2 regions of the Solibacillus sp. FSL W7-1436 genome follow, and region 1 is predicted to be linked to the other one. Evidence: a T-box and tRNA genes for the amino acid it is inferred to sense, from the RefSeq annotation. Region 1 holds a T-box; the other holds one or more tRNA genes.
What was found. The T-box of region 1 lies ahead of tyrS (tyrosine--tRNA ligase). A T-box ahead of a tRNA ligase gene usually reads a tRNA of that ligase, here a tRNA-Tyr.

Region 1 (5,471 bases):
ATTTTTCTTCCGGACGCATTTCATACCCTTTGAAGTCTTTCGTAACATCGTACGCAATGGCTTCGTTATATTCTTTCTCGGTAATATAGCCCGCTTCCTGCATACGGTAAAGAACCGTTTTCATACGGTCAATACCTGGCTGTATTCCTTCCGCACTTTTTTGCTCACCTTTATTTGTAAAAGGCGTGTAGGTGAAAGGTGCCTGGGGAATACCGGCAATATAGGCTGCCTGCGGTAAATTTAATTTAGATGCAGAAACACCGAAAATTCCTTGTGCAGCCGTCTCGATACCGGCAATATTACGACCTGAAGAATTTCGGCCATACGGGATAATATTTAAATATGCTTCGAGTATTTCTTCTTTTGTCATAAAATGTTCCAAACGATAAGCTAGTAAAATTTCCTTTGCTTTACGTTCATATGAAACTTCATTCGTTAATATTTGGTTTTTAATTAATTGCTGAGTAAGGGTAGAGCCACCTGTCTGTGTAGACGAGTTGGATACATCTTGAAGTAAACCACGTAATACAGCTTTTGGCACAATACCCGTATGCTCACGGAAATATTCATCCTCTGTAGCAAGAACAGCATTAATTAAGGATGGGGATATATTGGCAAGCGATGTTTCACGTCGGTCTAAATCTGTTCGAATCTTTCCTATGTAAATATCGTCCGCAAAATAAAGTTCACTTGTTTCTTCATAATTGAAAATTTGCTCACGCATTTCTTCTTTCGATCGCAAAGGTTCATCCTTTGTTAATGATGCGAAGTAACCTGCGCCTACACCTCCGACAAATAATAGTGTCGTGGCTATAAAAATAATCGCCAGCAATGTTAAATTCCAGAATACACCGCTGCCAATTCGGACATAGCGCAATCTTTCTGAAGAAGCAAGGATTTCGATTTTTTTATTCAATTTTTCGAGCCATTTTCTCACATCATCGACCTCCTAAAATCTTGTTTATTATAGCATATTTGAGATATAAACGAATATAAATATTGACATCAACCATTTTCTAGGTAGAATAGGAAATATAAATTTCAGGCAACGAAGAGTTTGCAGTAATAAATGTGTTCCCTGCATAGAGAGCTAGCGGTTGGTGAAAGCTAGACATAGCGCATTTATGAATTACGTACTTGGAGCCTGAACGGATCGTCACGTTATAGACGCTTAAAGTGGAAGAAAGAGTTTTAATTTTCTTCAAGCCGGGTGGTACCGCGTTAAATAAAAATTTAACGTCCCTGCATGCATTTGCGTGTAGGGACTTTTCTATTTTCCTTACAAGTAAATGACGCATCATGTAAAAGGAGAGAAAACAAATGACAAACGAATTACTGCAAGATTTGGAATGGCGCGGATTGTTATACCAGCAAACTGACGCAGAAGGTATGGAAAAGCTTTTAAACGAGGAAAAGGTTTCCCTATACGTAGGTGTTGACCCGACAGCAGACTCGATGCATATCGGACATATCGTGCCATTGCTTACGTTACGCCGTTTCCAAAAAACCGGCCATACTCCGATTTTATTAGTTGGTGGAGCGACGGGTACAGTAGGGGATCCATCTGGCCGTTCAGAAGAGCGCCAGTTACAGACGATGGACCAGATCGAAAAAAATGTGCAAGGACTTAAAAAGCAAATGGAGCGCTTATTCGACTTTTCGTCGGATGCGGCGAATAATGCTGTTCTTGTTAACAATAATGACTGGGTAGGTCCAATGTCATTAATCGATTTCCTTCGTGACTACGGGAAACTGATCAATGTCAACTACATCTTAAATAAAGATACCGTTGCATCACGCCTGGATTCAGGGATTTCGTTCACTGAATTTGCATACACATTAATCCAAGGTATCGACTTCAATCACCTATATGACCATCACAATGTTCGAATTCAAGTTGGCGGTTCGGATCAGTGGGGCAATATTACAACAGGCTTGGAAATGATTCGTAAAACGCATGATGAAAATGCGAAAGCGTTTGGTATTACAATTCCGCTAGTAACAAAAGCGGATGGTACAAAATTCGGTAAAACGGCGGGAGGCGCTGTATGGCTGGATGCTGCTAAAACATCACCATACGAGTTCTACCAGTTCTGGATCAATACGGCGGATGCCGATGTTGTGAAATACCTGAAAATCTTCACATTCCTGACACGTGAAGAGATTGAAGGTCTGGCAGTAAGTGTAGAAGAAGAGCCGCATTTACGTAAAGCTCAAAAAGCGCTGGCTGAAGAAATGACACGTCTAATCCATGGTGAAGAAGGTCTGGAAGCGGCAGAGCGTATTACAAAAGCATTATTCTCTGGTGATTTGAAAGCATTATCAGTAGAAGAAATGAAAGTAGCCTTTTCTGGTGTACCTTCTGTAGAAGTGGCAAAAGAGGATAAAAATATTGTGGAATTAATCGTGGAAGCTGGAATTTCTTCATCAAAACGCCAAGCACGTGAAGATGTTACGAATGGTGCAATCAGTGTGAACGGTGAAAAAATTACAGATCTTGAATATGTAATCGATTCGAAAGACCGTTTGGAGGATGCTTTTGCAATTATCCGTCGCGGTAAGAAAAAATACCATATGGTGAAATTTGCTTAATTAATTAAAACGTCTTGGGAACGAGTTTTCCAGGACGTTTTTTTAAAGGAATTTCATGTTTCATAAAGAACGTATAGGTTAGGGGTGAAAGTATTGATAAATAAATCGTATTTAGGGAAAATTATCATTTCAATTTTTGTTTTGCTGACTGTTTGCTTTTTTACTTTCATATTGCTATTTTTGGTTGCGTTTAGCGGCAATATTCATTATGTACCGTTAGTAATTTCCGCAGCGGTCATTTTATACATTGGCTATGTGCTTGTGATATTTGATGTTTTCTATAAAAATAGTAAACGTATAAAAATCTTTTGGGGGATCGCAGGAATCGTTTTAGTCGCAAGTTCGGTCCAACCTGTTTATAAATGGTTCGATGATCGAGTGCCTACTGTTGAAGCAGAAGTGGATATTTATCAATATGAACCGTTTACAGATAAAAATAGATTAGTTCAGTTGGATAAGAAACCGACGTTAAAGCTGGATGAACCTTTACCGAAAATCGATGGCGCAACGGCATTGTATCCATTGTATGCCGCCATTACAGAGCATATATATCCGGAAAAAGAATACAATCCGTACCAGAGTGAAGTAATGGTCAACCAGACGCATGAAGCATATACCAATCTGATTTTCGGAAATACAGACATGATATTTGCAGCGGGCCCATCCGATGCGCAAATTAATCAAGCCAAACAACGGGGGATTACACTTCATATGACGCCGATCGGAAAAGAGGCGTTTGTCTTTTTCGTCAACAGTAAAAATAACGTCAGTCGTTTATCGCTTGATCAGATTAAGGGAATCTATGCTGGCGAAATTACAAACTGGTCAGAAGTGGGCGGAAAAGATGATGCAATCCGGGCTTTCCAAAGACCTCAGGACAGCGGATCGCAAACGGCATTACAAAGGCTGATGGGGGATAGAACGTTAATGGAAGCCCCAACGGAGGATGTAGTGACAGGAATGGGCGGAATTATCAATGAAGTGTCTCAATATAAAAATTATAAAAATGCAATCGGCTATACTTTCCGCTACTATTCAAATGAAATGGTGAAAAATAAAGAAATCAAACTTTTGGAAATCGATGGAGTTGCACCGACAAGAGAAACGATTCGCAACGATACGTATCCGATTGCTTCCGAATTTTATATTGTGACAGCAGGCGAGCCGACGGGAAATGTTAAGAAAGTGGTGGATTGGGTGCTTTCGGAAGAAGGACAGGCGTTAGTGGAAAAGGCGGGCTATGTATCTCTTAAATCTGCCGATTAGTAAAAGATTGGTATGCTACTAAAGGAGCAATAACTTTGTATCACCTTAAAAGTATCAGTATAATAGAATGTATACATATTTTTAGGGGGATGTTATTTTGAGTGAGCAACTAACAGGTACAGTCGATGATCGACATGCCATCTTAAGCATTGCTGTTAAACCCCGAGATACTATTCGTTATGTGTTAACAACTAAAAAGTTATCTTATTTCATTTTCGTTGGTATTATCGGTGTGTTTGCTAGCAATTTAATCAGTTTTATCGGGAGTGAATTTACAGGGCAATATACATTGGGGGATATTGTTTATTCAACTTTTCTTTTTAGTCTAATACTGTATTTTCTTTCTACGGTCTTCTCGGCAGGCGTCTTGACACTATCAGCAAAAGCATTCGGTGGTATAGGAAAATTTAAAGAAATGTTCCGCATGATCAGTGTGACAATGATTCCTTATATTTGGATATTGCCGGTTCTGCTTTTCTGGATGCAGTTCGCACCACAGTCATTCTTTAAAATCTCCTATATGGAAACATCACTAGGTGATTTGATTCTGCAATTTGTTTGCGGGACACTGATTATTATCAGCAGTATTTGGACATATGTGATTACGGTGATAGGGATATCAGAAGTGCACCGCATTTCGAAATGGAAAGCATTTTTTGCTTCATTTATAGTAATTGCTGTACTGGGAGCAACATACTTTGTCTTTTAAATACGATATATAATTTCTTACGTATCAAAAAAATGCTGCCGCTATATAGCGTGCAGCTTTTTTTATTGCTGTTGAAATAGGCTTACAGTAATAGAAAGTCGATTATGTAGTAATGCAAAAATAGAAGGGTCACAGGGGGAAGTGACCCTAATGGCCTGAGAAGCAGCAATAAGTAGATGGTTTTATATCCGACTGGCTAATAATATTCTCGTAACTCGATATTATTAGTAAGCAAAAGTAGCGCCGACAATAATTAAAAGAATGAATAGAACAACGATTAGAACGAATGTTGAACTATTACCGCCGCTGTTACCACCGCCACCACAGCCGTAACCGCTGTAGCTTGGTTGATTTTGATAGCCTTCATATCCGTAACCCATTAAATTCACCCCCTTTCCTCGTTATCCTATTCATTGAAGAAAGATTGATCGGGGCGATTGAACAATTTTTAAAAAAAGTTTTGCCAAATTAATAAAAAAACCACCAAGCACCTGACGAAGAGGGCTTGGTGGTTTGTTTCGAATATATCTGAAGCTCGAAAGATTAACGAGAGTAGAACTCTACGATGAATTGTTCGTTGATTTCAGAAGATAATTCAGAGCGCTCTGGTAAACGTACGAAAGTACCTACTTTAGAGTCTGCATCGAATGATAAATATTCTGGTACGAAGCTGTTTACTTCGATTGATTCAGCAACAACTGAAAGGTTAGCTGATTTCTCACGTAAAGAGATCGTTTGACCTGGTTTTACTGAGTAAGATGGGATGTCAACGCGGTTACCATCAACTAAGATGTGACCGTGGTTAACTAATTGACGAGCTGCACGACGAGTGCGAGCTAAACCTAAACGGTAAACTAGGTTGTCAAGGCGAGTTTCAAGTAAGATCATGAAGTTTTCACCGTGA
Region 2 (5,471 bases), 920 kb from region 1:
TGAAATTTTCACATCGACCGTTTCAGGGAGCCCTGTAACAAATAGGTTATCAGAATCATAGTACACTTCCAATGGTACATTTGTGATGACATCTGTTTCATTGGATGGACCCGAGTCCGTTTCTCGTTTTTCTTCTGTTTGAATATACAGGAAGAGGGCTACCGCTAAAAACAAAGCGGTTAAACGGAGCATCCATGAGCTATCAAATATTTTATCCATTCTTTTTCCCTCCCCAAGTCCACTTAGATGCTAAGTTAGAATCTTGCTCAGGGCCAAACCACAATTTACGCAGTAATTCTTCAAATTCTGTAATAGTGAGATTACGGTGTAAATTACCGTTAGCTGTTATACTAATCGCACCTGTTTCTTCTGATACAACAACAGTAATTGCATCTGTCACTTCACTTAACCCAAGTGCTGCCCGGTGACGAGTACCAAGTTCTTTGGATATAAATGCACTTTCTGACAAAGGCAAGTAACATGCCGAAGCGGCTATTTGGTTTTTCTGTATAATTACGGCCCCGTCATGTAACGGTGTATTTGGGATGAAAATATTAATCATTAATTCAGAAGAAATGGCGGCATCCATCTTAATGCCCGTTTCTACATATTCATTTAATCCTGTATCTTTTTCAATCGAAATAAGTGCTCCAATTCGGCGTTTTGCCATATAACTTACAGACTTTTTCATCGCTTCGACTAAGCGTGTCTGTTCATCTTCCTGCTGGTTATTCGTTCGCTGGAAAATCTTGCCTCGTCCTATTTGCTCAAGTGCTCGGCGAATTTCCGGCTGGAATATAATAATAATAGCTAAGAAACCCCAGTCAATTACTTCTTGCAGCAACCAGTCGAGGGTGTCCAAACCGAAAACGTAGGTAGCAAATTTCGCTAACACCACAATTAATAACCCTTTCAATAATTGAACGGCTTTCGTTCCTTTAATGAGGGTCAATGCTTTATAAACTACGTACCATACGAGCAGTACGTCCAGTACTTTAAAAATCATATCTACAGCAGCAATGTCTGTAAATTGCTCAATTATTTGCATGTGGCATCCCCCACCTTTACTTGCTATTCCATCTTGATTTTAGTATAGCACAATTCTGTCAGTGATTAACTTTCCAAACAGAAAAAAGTCTACCCGAACGAGTAGACTTTTCCTTTCTATACTAGAACGGCTTTTTTTTAAAAAAAGTTCCGATTTATTTAGAAAATATTATTTCTTATTGTATTTGCGGTAATAATAATTGCACATTATTACTTTTCAAAAACAGCGATTGTTTTATTGAAGCCGTCTTTAATTTTGTACCAAAGCCATTCGAACATTTCATCGATTTCCTCTACTTGCCCTGTAACGACTGCCGTAGATGCCATGTAGTTGCCATTGATAACCGTAATATTGCCGTCTACTTCCCCTTCGACAATAATGTCTCCATTTTTCACAACGATGTCACCTTTTACAACTTCACCGACCGGTACTGTTACCGTCTGTCCTTCAACAACTAAATTAGGCTGTTTCGTCACATAGAAATGATCATCATTCGGGAAACTGCCCAGCAATGTAGCGCTCATACATAAAAAGAATACTGCTGCAGCTACAAGTACAGGATGCTGACGGAACCAACGTTTAATGCCGGCAGAACTTTTGCGTTTCGGTAAACGACTTATCACTTGATCCTCAAAGCTCGGAGGGGCAGTAATATGTGCTGCACTCTTGATAAACGCAACCGTGTCACTTAATTCATGCATATGTTGTTGGCAATCAGGGCATGTTTGTAAATGCTGCTTCAATATTTGTTCATGCTCACGACTAATATCACCATCTAAATATTCGTGCATATAATCCACGAATTCTGATGCACACGTTTTCATGCGTATCTTCCTCCTACAAATTGTTTAACTGCTTTCTTAACGCTTCACGGCCACGGTGAATACGGGTTTTAACTGTACCTAAAGGCATATCCAAAATTTCGCTTATTTCCTGAAGGGACAGCTCTTCAATATATTTTAATACAATGACCGATCGATACTTATCGGGAAGGCGGCTGATTTCATACTGTATTCGGTCCTGAAGTTCCATCTGCTCAACAGCCTCTTCCGGCAACTGCTCATCTGCGGCAATTTGAGAATACATATCCAGTCCCTCTGTACCGGCTACTTCCGCATCTAAATAATAATCGGGCTTCTTTTTACGAATACGGTCAATGCAGAGATTTGTTCCGATTCGGTAAAGCCATGTTGAAAATTTTCGATTTTGATCATACGAATGTAAATTAATATAGGCACGTATGAATGCCTCTTGTGCGATATCTTCTGCTTCCTGTTTATTTCCAAGCATTCGATAGCACACTTGATACAGCTTGTGCTGGTAGAGGTTAACGATGTCGGCATATGCGTTTTGGTCACCTTTAAGCACTTGCTTTATTCTTTTATTAACTAACGCATCCATTTGTCTTTCCTCTCCACCTTTTCAGCTGTTCTATATATACGGATTGCTTTTTAAAAGGTTTCATTTTCTCTAAAAATTTTTTTCCACCCATAAATATGTGCCTTTATTATAACAAACTTCGTAACGACCAATCGAATTTTTTCGTAATAATCATACTAAAGTTTCGCCAAATAAAGAGCCGATTAATGCAACTGCCAGCTCTGCTGTTTTATTTCGCTCATCCAATATAGGATTTACTTCTACAAACTCCGCCGATGTCATCAGTCCGGATTCCTGAATCATTTCCATCGCCAAATGACTTTCCCGATAAGTGATTCCACCTGCTACAGGTGTCCCTACACCAGGAGTATATAGAGGATCTAACGCGTCCAAATCAAGTGATAAATGAAGCCCGTCTATTTGCAGCTGCTTAAAATATTTTAGAGTTTCTTCCATTACATATGTCATTCCAAGGCGATCGATTTCGTGCATTGTGTATATTTTAATCCCCCGCGCTTTAATTAGCTCCCGTTCCCCTTCATCGATGGAACGTCCGCCAATTATAACTATGTTTTCGGCTTTGATTTTAGGATCTGCATGTAAAATTGACGTCAGCCTTTCATGTCCTAGCCCGATACTTGTTGCTAATGGCATTCCATGAATATTTCCTGACGGCGTTGTTTCCGGTGTATTTAAATCTGCATGGGCATCAAACCAGATGACACCCAGATTTTTATATTTCATCGATAAGCCCGCCAATGTACCAATTGCAATACTGTGATCGCCCCCTAAAACAAGCGGTATGTAATCCTTTTTTACAACGTTATACACTTTTTCGGCAAGTGCTGTATTGACCTTAATTACTTCTTCAAGATTAAGCAGCTTTTCATCTTTTGATACAGCTGCATCCCCTTCAATAACTTGAATATTTCCTTCATCTTCCACTTCATAGCCAAGATTGGCCAAACGCTGCTGCACACCTGCATATCGGATGGCACTCGGGCCCATATCTACCCCACGGCGTTGTTGTCCATAGTCACATGGTACCCCTACGATTGAAATTTTCTGATTCATCATTTCTGCATCCCCTAACATGTTGTCGTTTATTCTTTCTTTTCTGTTCTATTCTATTCTCGGCTCATCCTCCTATAGAATTTCGAGTAACTAAACGATTTTCCCTCTTTAAATGCAAAAAATCCTTTACTTATAAATAAGTAAAGGATTGTTATTTTTGATATTTAAGTACACTTCTAAGTTTATAAAATAAAAGTGAGCCATGAAGGACTCGAACCTTCGACCCTCTGATTAAAAGTCAGATGCTCTACCAACTGAGCTAATGGCTCATAAAAAATAAAAAAAATGGCTGGGGTACCTGGATTCGAACCAGGGCATGACGGAATCAAAATCCGTTGCCTTACCGCTTGGCTATACCCCAAACATTTTATAGATGGTGGAGGGGGACGGATTCGAACCGCCGAACCCTAAGGAGCGGATTTACAGTCCGCCGCGTTTAGCCACTTCGCTACCCCTCCGACAAATGATGCAACACTGTTAAAGTTGAATGGTGGAGGATGACGGGCTCGAACCGCCGACCCCCTGCTTGTAAGGCAGGTGCTCTCCCAGCTGAGCTAATCCTCCATACATAACAAGTGTTACTGCTTTATTTTTTTATGAAGCCTTAAATGGTGACCCGTACGGGATTCGAACCCGTGTTACCGCCGTGAAAGGGCGGTGTCTTAACCACTTGACCAACGGGCCGTTATATAAGTTGTTCTCTTTAAGACAAGATTTATAATATCATCAATCTTTATATAGTGCAAGCCTTTTTTAAAAACTTTTTTTAAAAAAGTTTTATTGATTATTTTATAATAATAAAAAGGCAAAAAAAATGGCTCCGAAGGCAGGACTCGAACCTGCGACCTGCCGGTTAACAGCCGGATGCTCTACCAACTGAGCTACTTCGGAACGCTACTATTATACAGTGATGTACAAGCCATCTTTCGTACATTTATTATTATAGCAACGTTTAAAATTTATACAAGTAGTTTTTTGAAATAATTTGAACATTTTATTTATAATGCTTTTCTTCTATTAGAAATGCCTCATTATAATGACTTATTGTTTTCTAATACCGCTTTATAAACTCGACAATTTCATCGATTAAGCCATTTGCGAGTGGTAAATCGGGATTGGAATAGCTCGCAATATTTTGTTCTCGGTCGCCTTCTATTTCTTTTAACACATGATTCATCTTACTGAAATAATGTATTATCGCCTGATCATTTGCTGCATATAAGTTTTCTGCATCTGTTTCGGTTACTTGAATATCTTTTCTCCCTTGAAGAATAATAACCGGAACATCAACATTCCCTATTTCGTGCTGGGGATCGTATTTAAGCCATGAAATCATATATGGCTGAACAGATGGTCTAAATAATGATTGAAGCTGTGCAGGCACTGTTTCCACCTCTTTACCCGCTTTTAATTGCTGCAGTATTTTTTCCGATTCCGCCAGTAGATTCGGGGTTAGGCTTGCTGACAATTGTTCCATCAAAACCTCATCTGCCGGTCTGCCGATACCTGCAACCGAAATTAGAGAGGCTACGTCATTTTGCTGGGCAGCAATGGTCATTATTAATGCACCTTCACTGTGCCCTAATAAATGAATTTCATTAAAGCGGTCATCCTTTTCAGCATAATCTACAATGGATTTTACATCCTCTACATATACATCGAATGTCAAATCCTCTTCTTTTTTAATTAGTGCCGTATTATCACCGACTCCACGCTTATCGAAACGAATGGAAGCAATCCCTACCTCCGCTAAGCTTTCTGCAATCATCTTTAAGCTATTATTCGAACCAGCACCTACTGTATTGCCGTCTTTATTTGTAGGACCTGACCCTGCATGGATGATAACAAGTTCTCCCGTAGCTTTATCAGGCATTTCCAACGCTGCTTTAAGCTCTCCGCCGGAAACAGGAATCAATAGCTCCTTATACATAACAGGTGTTTCTGTATAAGGCTTTAACATAATAGGAAA

Region 2: it encodes a tRNA-Tyr, which carries the amino acid that the T-box ahead of tyrS (tyrosine--tRNA ligase) is inferred to sense. The anticodon was not compared.

What each region holds. Positions count from the first base shown of each region.
Region 1 covers NZ_JBBOWV010000001.1:289,297-294,767, reverse strand. The annotation lists gene MKX73_RS01395 (transglycosylase domain-containing protein) at 1-937, opposite strand, end outside; T-box leader at 1,040-1,247, shown strand; gene tyrS (tyrosine--tRNA ligase) at 1,321-2,592, shown strand; gene MKX73_RS01385 (PstS family phosphate ABC transporter substrate-binding protein) at 2,686-3,858, shown strand; gene MKX73_RS01380 (YIP1 family protein) at 3,956-4,567, shown strand; gene MKX73_RS01375 (YjcZ family sporulation protein) at 4,792-4,947, opposite strand; gene rpsD (30S ribosomal protein S4) at 5,111-5,471, opposite strand, start outside.
Region 2 covers NZ_JBBOWV010000001.1:1,207,076-1,212,546, forward strand. The annotation lists gene MKX73_RS06050 (CdaR family protein) at 1-219, opposite strand, end outside; gene cdaA (diadenylate cyclase CdaA) at 212-1,048, opposite strand; gene MKX73_RS06060 (anti-sigma factor family protein) at 1,258-1,872, opposite strand; gene sigW (RNA polymerase sigma factor SigW) at 1,886-2,449, opposite strand; gene rocF (arginase) at 2,600-3,505, opposite strand; tRNA gene MKX73_RS06075 (tRNA-Lys) at 3,699-3,771, opposite strand; tRNA gene MKX73_RS06080 (tRNA-Gln) at 3,789-3,863, opposite strand; tRNA gene MKX73_RS06085 (tRNA-Tyr) at 3,877-3,960, opposite strand; tRNA gene MKX73_RS06090 (tRNA-Val) at 3,991-4,066, opposite strand; tRNA gene MKX73_RS06095 (tRNA-Glu) at 4,112-4,186, opposite strand; tRNA gene MKX73_RS06100 (tRNA-Asn) at 4,318-4,393, opposite strand; gene MKX73_RS06105 (alpha/beta fold hydrolase) at 4,554-5,471, opposite strand, start outside.